2 linked regions of the Latilactobacillus sakei subsp. sakei DSM 20017 = JCM 1157 genome follow. The protein of the gene in region 1 interacts with the protein of each later gene in a pairwise test. Links are inferred from orthologs where the notes say so. Each region holds a gene or a part of one and is shown on either strand. Other genes may lie near its edges.

Region 1 (7,968 bases):
GTAGAAAGCATGTTGTAGAAAGCATGCACATATTCAAAAAGGACGGCAGCGGCAGTTTCATAATCTTCAAAGACCGGCACTGGATAAACACATTCCTTTTTGAGGGAAGCGTGAAAGGATTCCATTGGCGCATTATCATACGGACAACCCTTACGGCTGTATGCGTGGCGGATATGTAGCTCAGTTAAACGTTGATTGTAATCATCGCTGGTATACTGTGATCCTAAATCCGTATGGATAATCAGGTCCCCAGTAATGGTTCGATTTTTAACTGCGCTTTCAAGGGCCTTTAAGACTAAATCAGTAGCCATCTTTTTTGAGAACGAATAGCCGATAATCCGTCGTGAGTGCAGGTCCATGATGGTTGATAAGTAACACCAGCCATTACGCTTCGTTTGAATATAGGTCATATCAGCGGTCCATTTTTGATTTAAACCAGTGGTCGAGAAATCCTGCTTAAGCAAGTTGGGACGCTGTTCAACCTTGGTTTTGGAAGCCGAAGCCGCTTTCCACTTATTGACGGTAACGGAGTGGCTATCCAGTTCCTTCATGAGCCGGGAAATCCGTCGTGGACTGCACCGAAGCTGCAGTGGTTGAAGTTCCAGATTCAATTCATGGTGGATCTTCATAACACCGTATCGCTGCTTAAATTCCGCAAAGATCCGCAGAATCCGTTGTTTCAAGCCCGCATCTTCGGCCCGGCGTTTTGAAGGTTTGGGGGATCGATAACGATAATACTGAGCTCTGGAAACACCGAGGATTCGGCACATCTTGGTTACCTGGTGGTGATGGCTTTCTTGGTGAATGTAATCAAAGATATTGGTTACTTCTGCGCAAGGAAGCCCAGGGCTTTTTTTAGGATTTCGTTCTCCTCAGACAGCGAAGCCAGTCGCTTTTCCATCGCTTTGATTTTGTCTGGCGATTTACCGGATTGAGTTTTGGCCTGGCCCTGGATCCACTTATGAACTGTTGAATAGCCAATGCCATATTCTCTGGCCAGTTGGGCAGCTGATTCGCCTTGCTTATATAGGTTGATAATGTTTTGCTTGAATTCTTTGTCGTAACGAGTTGGCATGTAAAAATTCCTTCCTTTTGAGAGATGATTTATTCATTATACCCTCTCTTAAAAGTTGTCTCAGGAATCAGCTTACATCCACTCCTTTATGATGTATTATATCGAACAGTTTGTCCGTAATTCCATCATAGGAGCCACTAGATTATGCCGTATCACATTAAACCGATAAGCGACTTTATTTAGTAATGGTAATCGTTTAAGAATCTTTGCTATTACAGATAATAATTTTATATTCATTTTGAATTCTCTCTATATAGTTTAAATATTTTGAAGTACATATTCTTCCCCAATATAGAAATATACGCAGCTAAAAACGTCTTTTTATTTTCCACTTTTTTAAATATTAGTCTCCGTCTATTAGTGCGAATAAGGTTCCAAAGCAAATCAATACTCTCTTTATTTTTATTTCTATCTGATTCCATAGCTTGCATAAAAACATTAGAATACGCAGATAATAATTTACTTGATAATGGCACTAAAAGATCAGGATATGTTGACATTATTACCCCTTCCAATAATTGTCCTCTTTCAATAATATCAAGTTTCTTACTGTTGAATTCTTTATTAACAATGCTGTCTTTTCGCTGGAAGTAGTAATAATCTTCAACGTCAATCATTGCGATACTTGAAGCCTTACTAAATAGTTCATGAGTTATCGGAATATCTTCATACAAAAGCCCAACTGGATATTTTAGATTATCAAAATATCCAACTGGATACATTTTCCCCCAAGCCTCATTGTCCGGATTTTGGTACAGTATCTTCTTAATTGCATCACCCGGAGAAAGTAGACTTTGTGACCGAATTATATTTCTTGTATTAATGTAGTCACTACAGTAATTTGAAACAATCAGTCTATTAACTAGCGAAATATTTGCTCCCATTTGAATACCCGAATACAAATCTTCAATATAGAATTTAGACACAAAATCATCTCCATCTATAAACACAACATAATTCCCAGAAACAATCTCTAGACCACTGTTTCTAGCTGAACTTAACCCACCATTTTCAGTACGCCTGTATCTTACTCTTTCATCCCTACCCGCGAATTTTTTTATCCTTTCCGCAGTTGAATCGGTTGATCCATCGTCTATACAAATAATTTCTATATTTTTATATGTTTGTTTCAGAGTCGATTCAATACATCGGTCAACATAATCTTCAACATTGTAAAACGGAATAATAATTGATATTTTCTCGTCCACTATTTTAATTACCTCTTAAAATATATATTTTCATACTGTTCCACCATTCTTATTATGGAGTATTCTTTTTCTACACTTTTTTTTGCATTTTCTTTTATTTGATCTACCGCAATGCTAGATAGACTCATATCAATCTTTTTATAGAAACTACTTTCGTCATCGCACAAGAACCCATTATAATGCTCCTACCCTAGTATTTGGTACATAAATTTCTGAACAGTTGTGCCATAATTAATAAAACAAGATAGGAGCATTCCAATGAAACGATATCAAGATGATTTTAAAGCCAGCATTGTGAAGATGCATCGTGAAGAGAAAAGATCTATTCGCTCGCTTTCCGAGGAATACGGTGTTTCTCCAGCCGCAATTCATAACTGGGTTAAAGGCGCTAAATCAGTTGAGCTAGAAGACGGTACTGAAGTAACGTCCAAAGAATTCAAACAACTTCAAAAGGAAAATCAGCGATTAAAGGAGGAACTCGAAATTTTAAAAGCTGCGGCGGTGTTACTGGGAAAGCATTAGGACGAATTAATTGCCTTGTCTTCATAGAAGATCAGTTATTGCGACACCGCTTATCAATTATTCTTTCGGCACTGAAATTACCGCGCAGCACCTATTACCATTGGAAAAGATATCAACCTAGTCAACACGAACGTGTTGATAATCAACTCAAAGAAAAAATTAAATTGATTTGGGAAAATAATTATCGTGCCTATGGTTATCCACGAATAACGATGGTGCTTCGCAAGTCAGGCATCTGTGTTGGGTCAAAACGAATTTTACGATTAATGAGGGAAATGGAGATTCACTCTTTAATGAATCGGCGATTTAAAAAACCTGGCACTCATGTGGATCATTCACAACGCCCCAATTTAATCAAGCACCAGCCCAATGCAAGGATATGGCGTGCTGACATTACTTATTTGGAATTACGTCCAGGAACCTGGGTTTATCTCAGTTCTATTTACGAACCAAAGGTTCATCAAGTTCTTGCTTTCAAGATTGGTCGTCAGATGGAGGCGACGTTAGTTGTAGAAACGATTAATCAGGCGCTTGAATATCATCAAAAGCCACAATATTTTCACTCTGACATGGGTTCACAGTACACCAGCAACGAAGTTGAAACTTTACTTGAACGGCATCAGATTAGCCACTCATACTCAAAACAAGGTTATCCTTATGATAATGGGCCAATTGAAGCTTTTCACTCATTGTTGAAGAGAGAGTTTGCCTTTCAAACAACTTTTTCCAATTTTGAGGACTTGGTAATCCGAACCTCAAATTACATCAGTTGGTTTAATTCCGACAGAATTAGAACGAGTGTTTAGAAAAAGATGTGCCATTTATTGACATAGGAGCATAATTATCCAGAATCGTATCATTATTACCTATTATGTTAGTTACAAAAGCTATTTTTTCATAGTACATAGCCTCAAGTAATGAAATTGATAATCCTTCCCATTTAGATGTTAATAAAAAGAAACGATATGGTTGAATTAACTTCAAAACATCACGTCTATCCATCCAACCTGTAACAGTGATATTTTTAGCATTAAGTGTGTGCTTCAAACTTCCATCACCGATCCACACAAACTTTTTATTTGGAAATTCACCTGCTATTTTATTAAACATCACAGGATTCTTTTGCTCTTCAATACGGCCAATTGTGAAATAAACATCTTCCGTATTGGAATGTTCATTGTAAAATTTCCGCAAATAATTTGTATTGATTGCATTATTTACATACGTAGATTTTTTGGTTACCCTTTGACTCTCGTCATATTCACCTTTACTACATGCTATTGTTATAGCTTTATTCCCTAATAACTTTTCTACCAATAAATAGATATTCTTTTTCAATCGGCTTTCATTCTTCATTAAAAATGAATAACCGTGAGGTGTATAAAACATTTCACTCGTTCTATTACTATTCAACATTCTCCCTAGAGCTCCTGCCTTAGAAGAATGTAAATGAATAATATCAGGATTTATTTTTTTAAATTTCCCTTAATTTCCTTAAGAGCGTTATAGTCCTTTACAATAGAGACTTCTCTCGTAAAATGTTTAATTTCAATCATCTCAATATTCGAATTAAAGTAATTTTCCAGGTCGATTGGTGTTTGATCTCTTTTTCCATATAGAATGGAAACTTCATATCGATCAGACATTCCATTACATAATTCTGATAAATATGTCAACACTCCTCCACCTAAAGCTTCTACAACATGCACAATTTTTTTCATATAAGTCTCCCCTTTAATACGCATCATTTGGCATTACCATGATTTTAACAGTTCTAAAAAGGATGCCTAAATCATAAACCAAACTACTCTTTTTAATATATTTTAAATCTAATTCAACCATTTCATGAAAACCAATACTATTCCGCCCACTGACTTGCCATAAACCTGTACAACCAGGTTTAACCATGAGTCGTTGCCAGTCATAATCGGTATACTCTTTAATTTCCCGTTCTAAAGGTGGTCGTGGGCCAACCAATGTCATGTCACCAATTAGGACATTCCACAGTTGCGGTAACTCATCAATACTATATTTACGAATGAACTTACCAACCTTAGTAATGCGCGGGTCTTCCTTCATTTTAAACATCGCACCTTCGACCTCGTTGTACTTCAACAGATTCTTTAATTTTTCATCTGCATCCGTACACATTGAGCGGAATTTGTACATTTTAAACGTTCGCTGTTTTAATCCTAAGCGCGTTTGCGAGTAAAAAACACCGCCCGCAGGATCATCCATTTTGATCAAAATCGCAAGCACGAGAAAAAGCGGGCTCAGTAGGATTAGTCCTATCGAACTCGCTATGATATCGAAAATTCTTTTGATAATACGATAACCATACCGTTGATCAATAACAGCTTGGTTAAAAAGCATGACTTGGCGTGTATTCTCGACCTCTATCGCTTTATCAAGGTTCTGCTTTTGTACTTCCATATTTTTCCCCCCAGGTTTATTACTTTATTTCCTCTGCTCCATAGTACCCACCATAATAACCGCCATAGTAGCCACCCGTATTTTCTGCTTTAACGCGATTCATAATTGTTCCTAAAATTCGTGCATGAACAACCTCTAAAAGTTCTTTTGCCTTGGCAACCGAACCCTTTTCAACAATCCCTTGTGGTACCACCAGAATTGTCCCATCAACTTTGCTAGCAAGGATTTGTGCATCCGTCACCGATACTACAGGCGGTACATCAAAAATCACTAAATCAAAATGCTTTGTTAACTCTTGGATTAATTTATCCATCTTCTTCGTATTTAATAGTTCTGATGGATTTGGTGGAACCACACCGCATGGTAGAACAAATAAATGATCAACTGGTGTTTTTTGAATCGTCGTATTAAAATCGAATTTATCTCCTGTCAATAAGGATGTTAAGCCCTTTTTGTTAGGTACTTGGAAGGTTTGATGAACCGTTGGGCGGCGCATGTCTGCATCCACTAACAACACATTAACCCCTTGATCAGCCCAAGTAACTGCAACGTTCGCACTAACCGTGGACTTGCCTTGTAATGGGCCAGCAGATGTGAAGACAACACTCCGTAATTTTTGATCAATTGACGAGAATTGAATATTCGTTCGAACCGTTCTGAATTGTTCCGCAATGACTGAAGTCGGTTCCGTTAACGTAATTAAGCCAACCCCTTCTTTCATACTTGCTTGATCTAAACTCTTTTCTTTTTTAAATAAGCCCATTTCCCTATCCTCTTCTCGATAAGCGACTGCTACTTACGTTGACAATCGCTTTTTTAATCAAATCTTTATCAGCAATATTATTGACAATTCCTAAACTGGTTAAACCGAGTTCCTGCGTTAAGAAACTTTCTTCTTTAACCGTCTTATCCATTAATTCCCGTACAAAGGCAATCCCAACGCCTAATAATACCCCTAGCACCAGACCAATTAAGACGTTCAAGTTCTTTTTAGGTGACACTGGTGTTAAATTCGGTTTGGCTTCTGAAATGATTGAGACATTGTCAGTCCCACTCATAATTTTCGGTGCTTTTTTCTGGAATGTTCGTGCTGTTGTATTGACAATATCTACCGCAGTATAGGCGTTATCAGACTTAGCCGTGATTGAGAAGACTTGCGAATTTTGATTATTAGCAACACTAAGCATGCTAGCAAGTTCACCAGCAGTAAGTTTGTGGCCATCCCCCTTATTCATCTTACTTGCCACTGAATCCATAATAACTGGTTTCGTAATTAAGTCTTTATAGGTGTTAATCATCTGAACATCAGCTTGCACCTGATTCAGCTGTGCACCAACATCTGTACTTTGTTTACGATTAACTAAGAGCTCAGTTGAAGCACTATATTGTGGTGTAATGAAGAAAAACGTAACAATGATTGCTAACAGCGTACATACAACCGTTGATGATAGAATAAGGCGGCGATACTTTCGTAAAATGCTGAAAATCTGTTCAATATTAATCGTTTGCTCCATGATACCCTCCAAAATTAATTAACAATTATAATTACTTTACTCCACGCTGAAAGAAGTTAACCATCACTGGTTAGCTTCTTTCATGATTATTTCAAATCTAATTGCTTCCGTAAACGTGTCGACATTTGTGCTACCTCGGTTGGATTCATCACTTGGAAGGATTGCCCGTCAATCATTTGACCCGTTCCTTTTAGTTGAAGTGTCTTGAAGTGCATGGCATCGCCATAGTTTTGTTGAATATTTAAGACATCCTTCAAAGTGATATTAGTCTGCATATTATTTTCTAAAACTTGCAAGAATTTGTTATAATTCGTCACCATGTTTAATGACGTAGCTTTCTTCAAAACAGCTTGAACAATTGCTTGTTGGCGAAGTTGCCGACCAAAGTCTCCGCGTGGATCGTCGTAGCGCATCCGTGAGAATTTCAAAGCAGTTGGTCCATCAAGACTGACTGTTCCCTTTTCGAAATGGTGACCTTCGTAGGTAAAGTCCAAATCATTATCCACGGTCACGCCACCAACAGCATCCACCAATTGTTCTAAGCCCTTCATGTTAACTAGTACGTAATAATCGACCGGTACGTTTAAGAAGGCTTGGACAGTATTAACTGCCATCGGAATGCCGCCATAGGCATACGCGGCATTAACCTTAGCCGTTTGATCATAGCCAACGATTGGTACCCGTGAATCCCGGGCGATACTCAACATGTTGGTTTCCTTAGTCGTTGGATTGACCGTTGCGAGCATCATTGTATCAGTCCGGCCTTTTTCGGTTCGGCCTAGTTCCCCTGTATCTGTACCGAGTAAGAGGATCGAGAAAGGCGTCTTCTTATTTAGTTCAACTTTTTCTGAAACTTTGCGCTTATTTTGTGTCTTACCTTTAGGTTTATACACTGTCTTGGCGGTTTGATTAACATCCATATAGACCTTAGCCGCGAACGCGCCCCCAGCAAGAATCAATACCCCAAGAACAACTAAAATCACTTTTGTTAATGTCCACCCTCTGCGCCGGTGCTTATGGTGATGGTGTCGCTTCTGTTCTTCTGCAGTCATCCGTTTCGTATCCTCCTCGAAAACTAAACAAAAAAAATAATCAATCACATTACATACTATTTATAATCACGATACTTCCTATTGTAGTATAACTTTTATTAAAAAGAAATCCTTTTCTGGAATACACCTTAATAAAAAACACTTAGTTTTCACACTAAATTGTG
Region 2 (3,229 bases), 970 kb from region 1 along the record:
GGCCAAAGAAGCTTCTAAAGCAAGCGAACAATCTAAAAAAGAAGCTGACAAAAAAGCAAAAGAAACTAAGTTATCAGCTTCAATGACAAGTATGAGTGGTTCACAACAAGCCTTTACAATTAAAAACTTACCTAACAAAGCCAATACATTGACGTTCTCAGCTGAAAACACAACAGCTTGGGTGGGCTTAATTGTCAATGGGTCAACAATCTGGCAGGGTTCTGTTACACCAGGAACTGATCAAACAACGCAATTACCAGCTGGGGTAACACAATTCTCAGTTAAAACTGGGAACGGGCCTGCAACGAAGATGAAGATTAACGACACAGCTGTTAATTTAAATCCTAATAATGAAACAGTTCAGGTTCGAACAGTGAACTTTACAGCAACACTTGCAAAATAATAAAGAGATGTGAGAGGTCTATCCGATGAATTTACCAAATAAATTGACGATGTTTAGAATTATTTTAATTCCTATTTTTACAATCCTATTAGCGTTTAACGTACCGGCAGGTGAAGTACTCGTTGCTGGAACGGCTATTCCAGTCAGTGAATTGATTGCAACGGTGATCTTTATTGTCGCATCATTGACGGATTTGTTAGATGGAAAAATTGCACGTTCACAACATTTGGTGACTAACTTTGGCAAATTCGCTGATCCACTAGCGGATAAGTTATTGGTAATGACAGCCTTCATCTTCCTTGTTGAACTCGGTGCAGCACCTGCTTGGGTGGTTGCGATTATTATTTGGCGTGAATTAGCAGTGACTGGCCTCAGATTACTTTTGAACCAAGGTGGGGAAGTCATGGCTGCTGCCATGCCTGGTAAGATTAAGACGACAACTCAAATGTTGGCGATTATTTTATTATTCTTGCATAACGTGTTCTTTGCAAATATCGGCTTACCAATGGCTGATATCATGTTATACGTCTGCCTATTCTTCACGATTTATTCAGGCACAGAATACTTCATCAAAAATCGTGGTATCTTCAAGGATTCATTTTCTAAATAATCAACAAAACTGGTCGCTAAAGCGGGCCAGTTTTTTTATTGGCAAAATCCCCGCGAATTACGTATTATAGAATGACCGAATAAATATCAAGAACGTTTGTTCGATTTTAACTTGCTTTTGTTTAACGAAATCTGTAAACTAAGAGAGTAATGAAATGTACTCTTTTAAGGAGGGTCACTTAATTGGCTAAAGATGAAAGACAAGCAGCACTTGATGCTGCCCTAAAGAAGATTGAAAAGAATTTTGGTAAAGGTTCAATTATGCGAATGGGTGAAAAGGTTGATACACAAGTCTCAACAGTTTCATCTGGTTCATTGGCATTGGACGAAGCGCTCGGAGTAGGTGGTTATCCTCGCGGCCGGATCGTTGAAATTTACGGTCCTGAAAGTTCAGGTAAAACAACCGTTGCGTTACATGCTGTTGCAGAAGTGCAAAAGCAAGGTGGAACGGCTGCTTATATCGATGCTGAAAATGCGATGGATCCTAAGTATGCAACAGCACTTGGCGTTAATATTGATGACTTACTCTTGTCACAACCTGATACTGGTGAACAAGGCTTAGAAATTGCTGATGCCTTGGTATCAAGTGGGGCCGTTGATATTTTAGTTGTCGATTCAGTTGCCGCTTTGGTACCACGTGCTGAAATCGAAGGTGAAATGGGTGACGCCCACGTTGGCTTACAAGCGCGTTTGATGTCACAAGCCTTACGTAAATTATCAGGGACGATTAATAAGACGAAGACGATTGCGTTATTCATTAACCAAATTCGTGAAAAAGTCGGCGTGATGTTTGGTAACCCCGAAGTCACACCAGGTGGTCGTGCTTTGAAGTTCTACTCAACTGTTCGGCTTGAAGTGCGTCGTGCTGAAACCATCAAAAATGGGACAGATATGATTGGGAACCGGGCCCGAATCAAAGTCGTTAAGAATAAGGTTGCGCCACCATTTAAGGTCGCTGAAGTTGATATCATGTACGGTCAAGGGATTTCCAGAACCGGTGAATTGGTTGATATGGCGGTCGAAAAAGACATTATCAATAAGAGTGGTTCTTGGTACTCTTATGGCTCAGAACGAATTGGCCAAGGGCGAGAAAATGCTAAGAACTATTTGGCTGATCACGAAGATGTCGAAGATGAAGTTCGTTTGAAGGTCAGAGCAGCTTATGGTATTTCAGATGTACCTGAAGAAGATCTCCCAACAACTGAAGATGAACAAATAAATATTTTACCAGATGATTCAACAGAAGAATAAAGCATGACCAACAGGAGCCAGGCCAAAACTTAGTTTTGTACTGGCTCCTGTTTTAGGTATATCCGAATAATCAAGACCAATGCCTGACAAATCAAGACTTATAGGGTCTACTACCGAATGGGATTGCTGAGAAGCCAGCCCATATTCGCGATTCAACAGTAGGGTGATTAATTATATCTAAGAACTTAATGCAAGAAGAGACGGATTAACCGAATAAACGGATAGCAATCGCTCCGGTAAACGGTTGCAATGCTGATACTTTAAGTTGACAGGCGGTTTACTAAACTATAAAATAACTATGTGTTGAAAAATTAAACATAATAACATCTTTAAAAATTTGCAATGTGATTGCAATTTAAAATTTTTGATGATGCGGAGGTGAAAAAATGAACTTAGATTTGCTATTAATCCTTACCGCAGTCATCATGTTAATCGTCGGTTTTGCCGTTGGTGCAATTTTGCAAAAGAAGGCCCACGAACGTGAAATTGATGGTGCAAATAAGACTGCTAAGGGAATAATCGAATTAGCTGAAAAAGAAGCGGCAACGCGTAAAAAAGAAATTCTTTTGGAAGCAAAGGATGAAAATCATCAATATCGCTCTGAAATTGAAAATGAATTGAAGGATCGACGTGGTGAAGTTCAAAAACAAGAGAATCGCTTAATACAGCGTGAAGAAACGATGGATCGGAAAGATGCGACGCTCGATAAAAAAGAACGGACACTGGAAGAACACGAAAGTCGTTTGGCTGAGCAAGCGCAACAATTAAAGGAAAAGCAAGCAGAAGTCGAAACGTTAGTTGAACAACAACGGACGAAGTTACAAGAGATTGCTGAACTTTCTCATGATGATGCGCAAAAGATCATTTTGGACGAAACAAAACGGAACTTGGATCACGAACGTGCTGTTTTAATTAAGGAAAGCGAAGAATCTGCTAAGGAACATGCTGATCGGACAGCTAAAACAT

What was found. Proteins that work in one complex are often made in the same cells at the same time.
Region 2: the proteins of LEUCM_RS04710 (region 1) and recA interact in binary tests that used the Bacillus subtilis proteins (3 or more experiments, as listed by UniProt). The link is inferred for Latilactobacillus sakei subsp. sakei DSM 20017 = JCM 1157 from one-to-one orthologs.

Annotation. Positions count from the first base shown.
Region 1 is NZ_AP017929.1:945,130-953,097, reverse strand. Bases 4,880-7,755 are described here. They hold LEUCM_RS04710 (YveK family protein), read right to left. Parts: upstream 6,753-7,755; coding sequence 6,006-6,752; downstream 4,880-6,005. Other genes in these bases: LEUCM_RS04705 (LCP family glycopolymer transferase), read right to left, coding at 6,839-7,755; LEUCM_RS04715 (CpsD/CapB family tyrosine-protein kinase), read right to left, coding at 5,258-6,001; LEUCM_RS04720 (sugar transferase), read right to left, coding at 4,880-5,178. Outside these bases: LEUCM_RS09980 (IS3 family transposase), read right to left, coding at 1-806; LEUCM_RS04750 (IS3 family transposase), read right to left, coding at 824-1,075; LEUCM_RS04745 (glycosyltransferase family 2 protein), read right to left, coding at 1,309-2,283; LEUCM_RS04730 (glycosyltransferase), read right to left, coding at 3,595-4,221; LEUCM_RS04725 (glycosyltransferase family protein), read right to left, coding at 4,272-4,526; more of LEUCM_RS04720, read right to left, coding at 4,540-4,879; more of LEUCM_RS04705, read right to left, coding at 7,756-7,804. UniProt on the Bacillus subtilis protein: Required for YwqD kinase activity. May bring YwqD and its substrates into contact. Probably involved in the regulation of capsular polysaccharide biosynthesis.
Region 2 is NZ_AP017929.1:1,915,310-1,918,538, reverse strand. Bases 431-3,229 are described here. They hold recA (recombinase RecA), read left to right. Parts: upstream 431-1,195; coding sequence 1,196-2,263; downstream 2,264-3,229. Other genes in these bases: rny (ribonuclease Y), read left to right, coding at 2,650-3,229; pgsA (CDP-diacylglycerol--glycerol-3-phosphate 3-phosphatidyltransferase), read left to right, coding at 431-1,013. Outside these bases: LEUCM_RS09655 (helix-turn-helix domain-containing protein), read left to right, coding at 1-403; more of pgsA, read left to right, coding at 429-430. UniProt on the Bacillus subtilis protein: Multifunctional protein involved in homologous recombination, DNA repair and competence.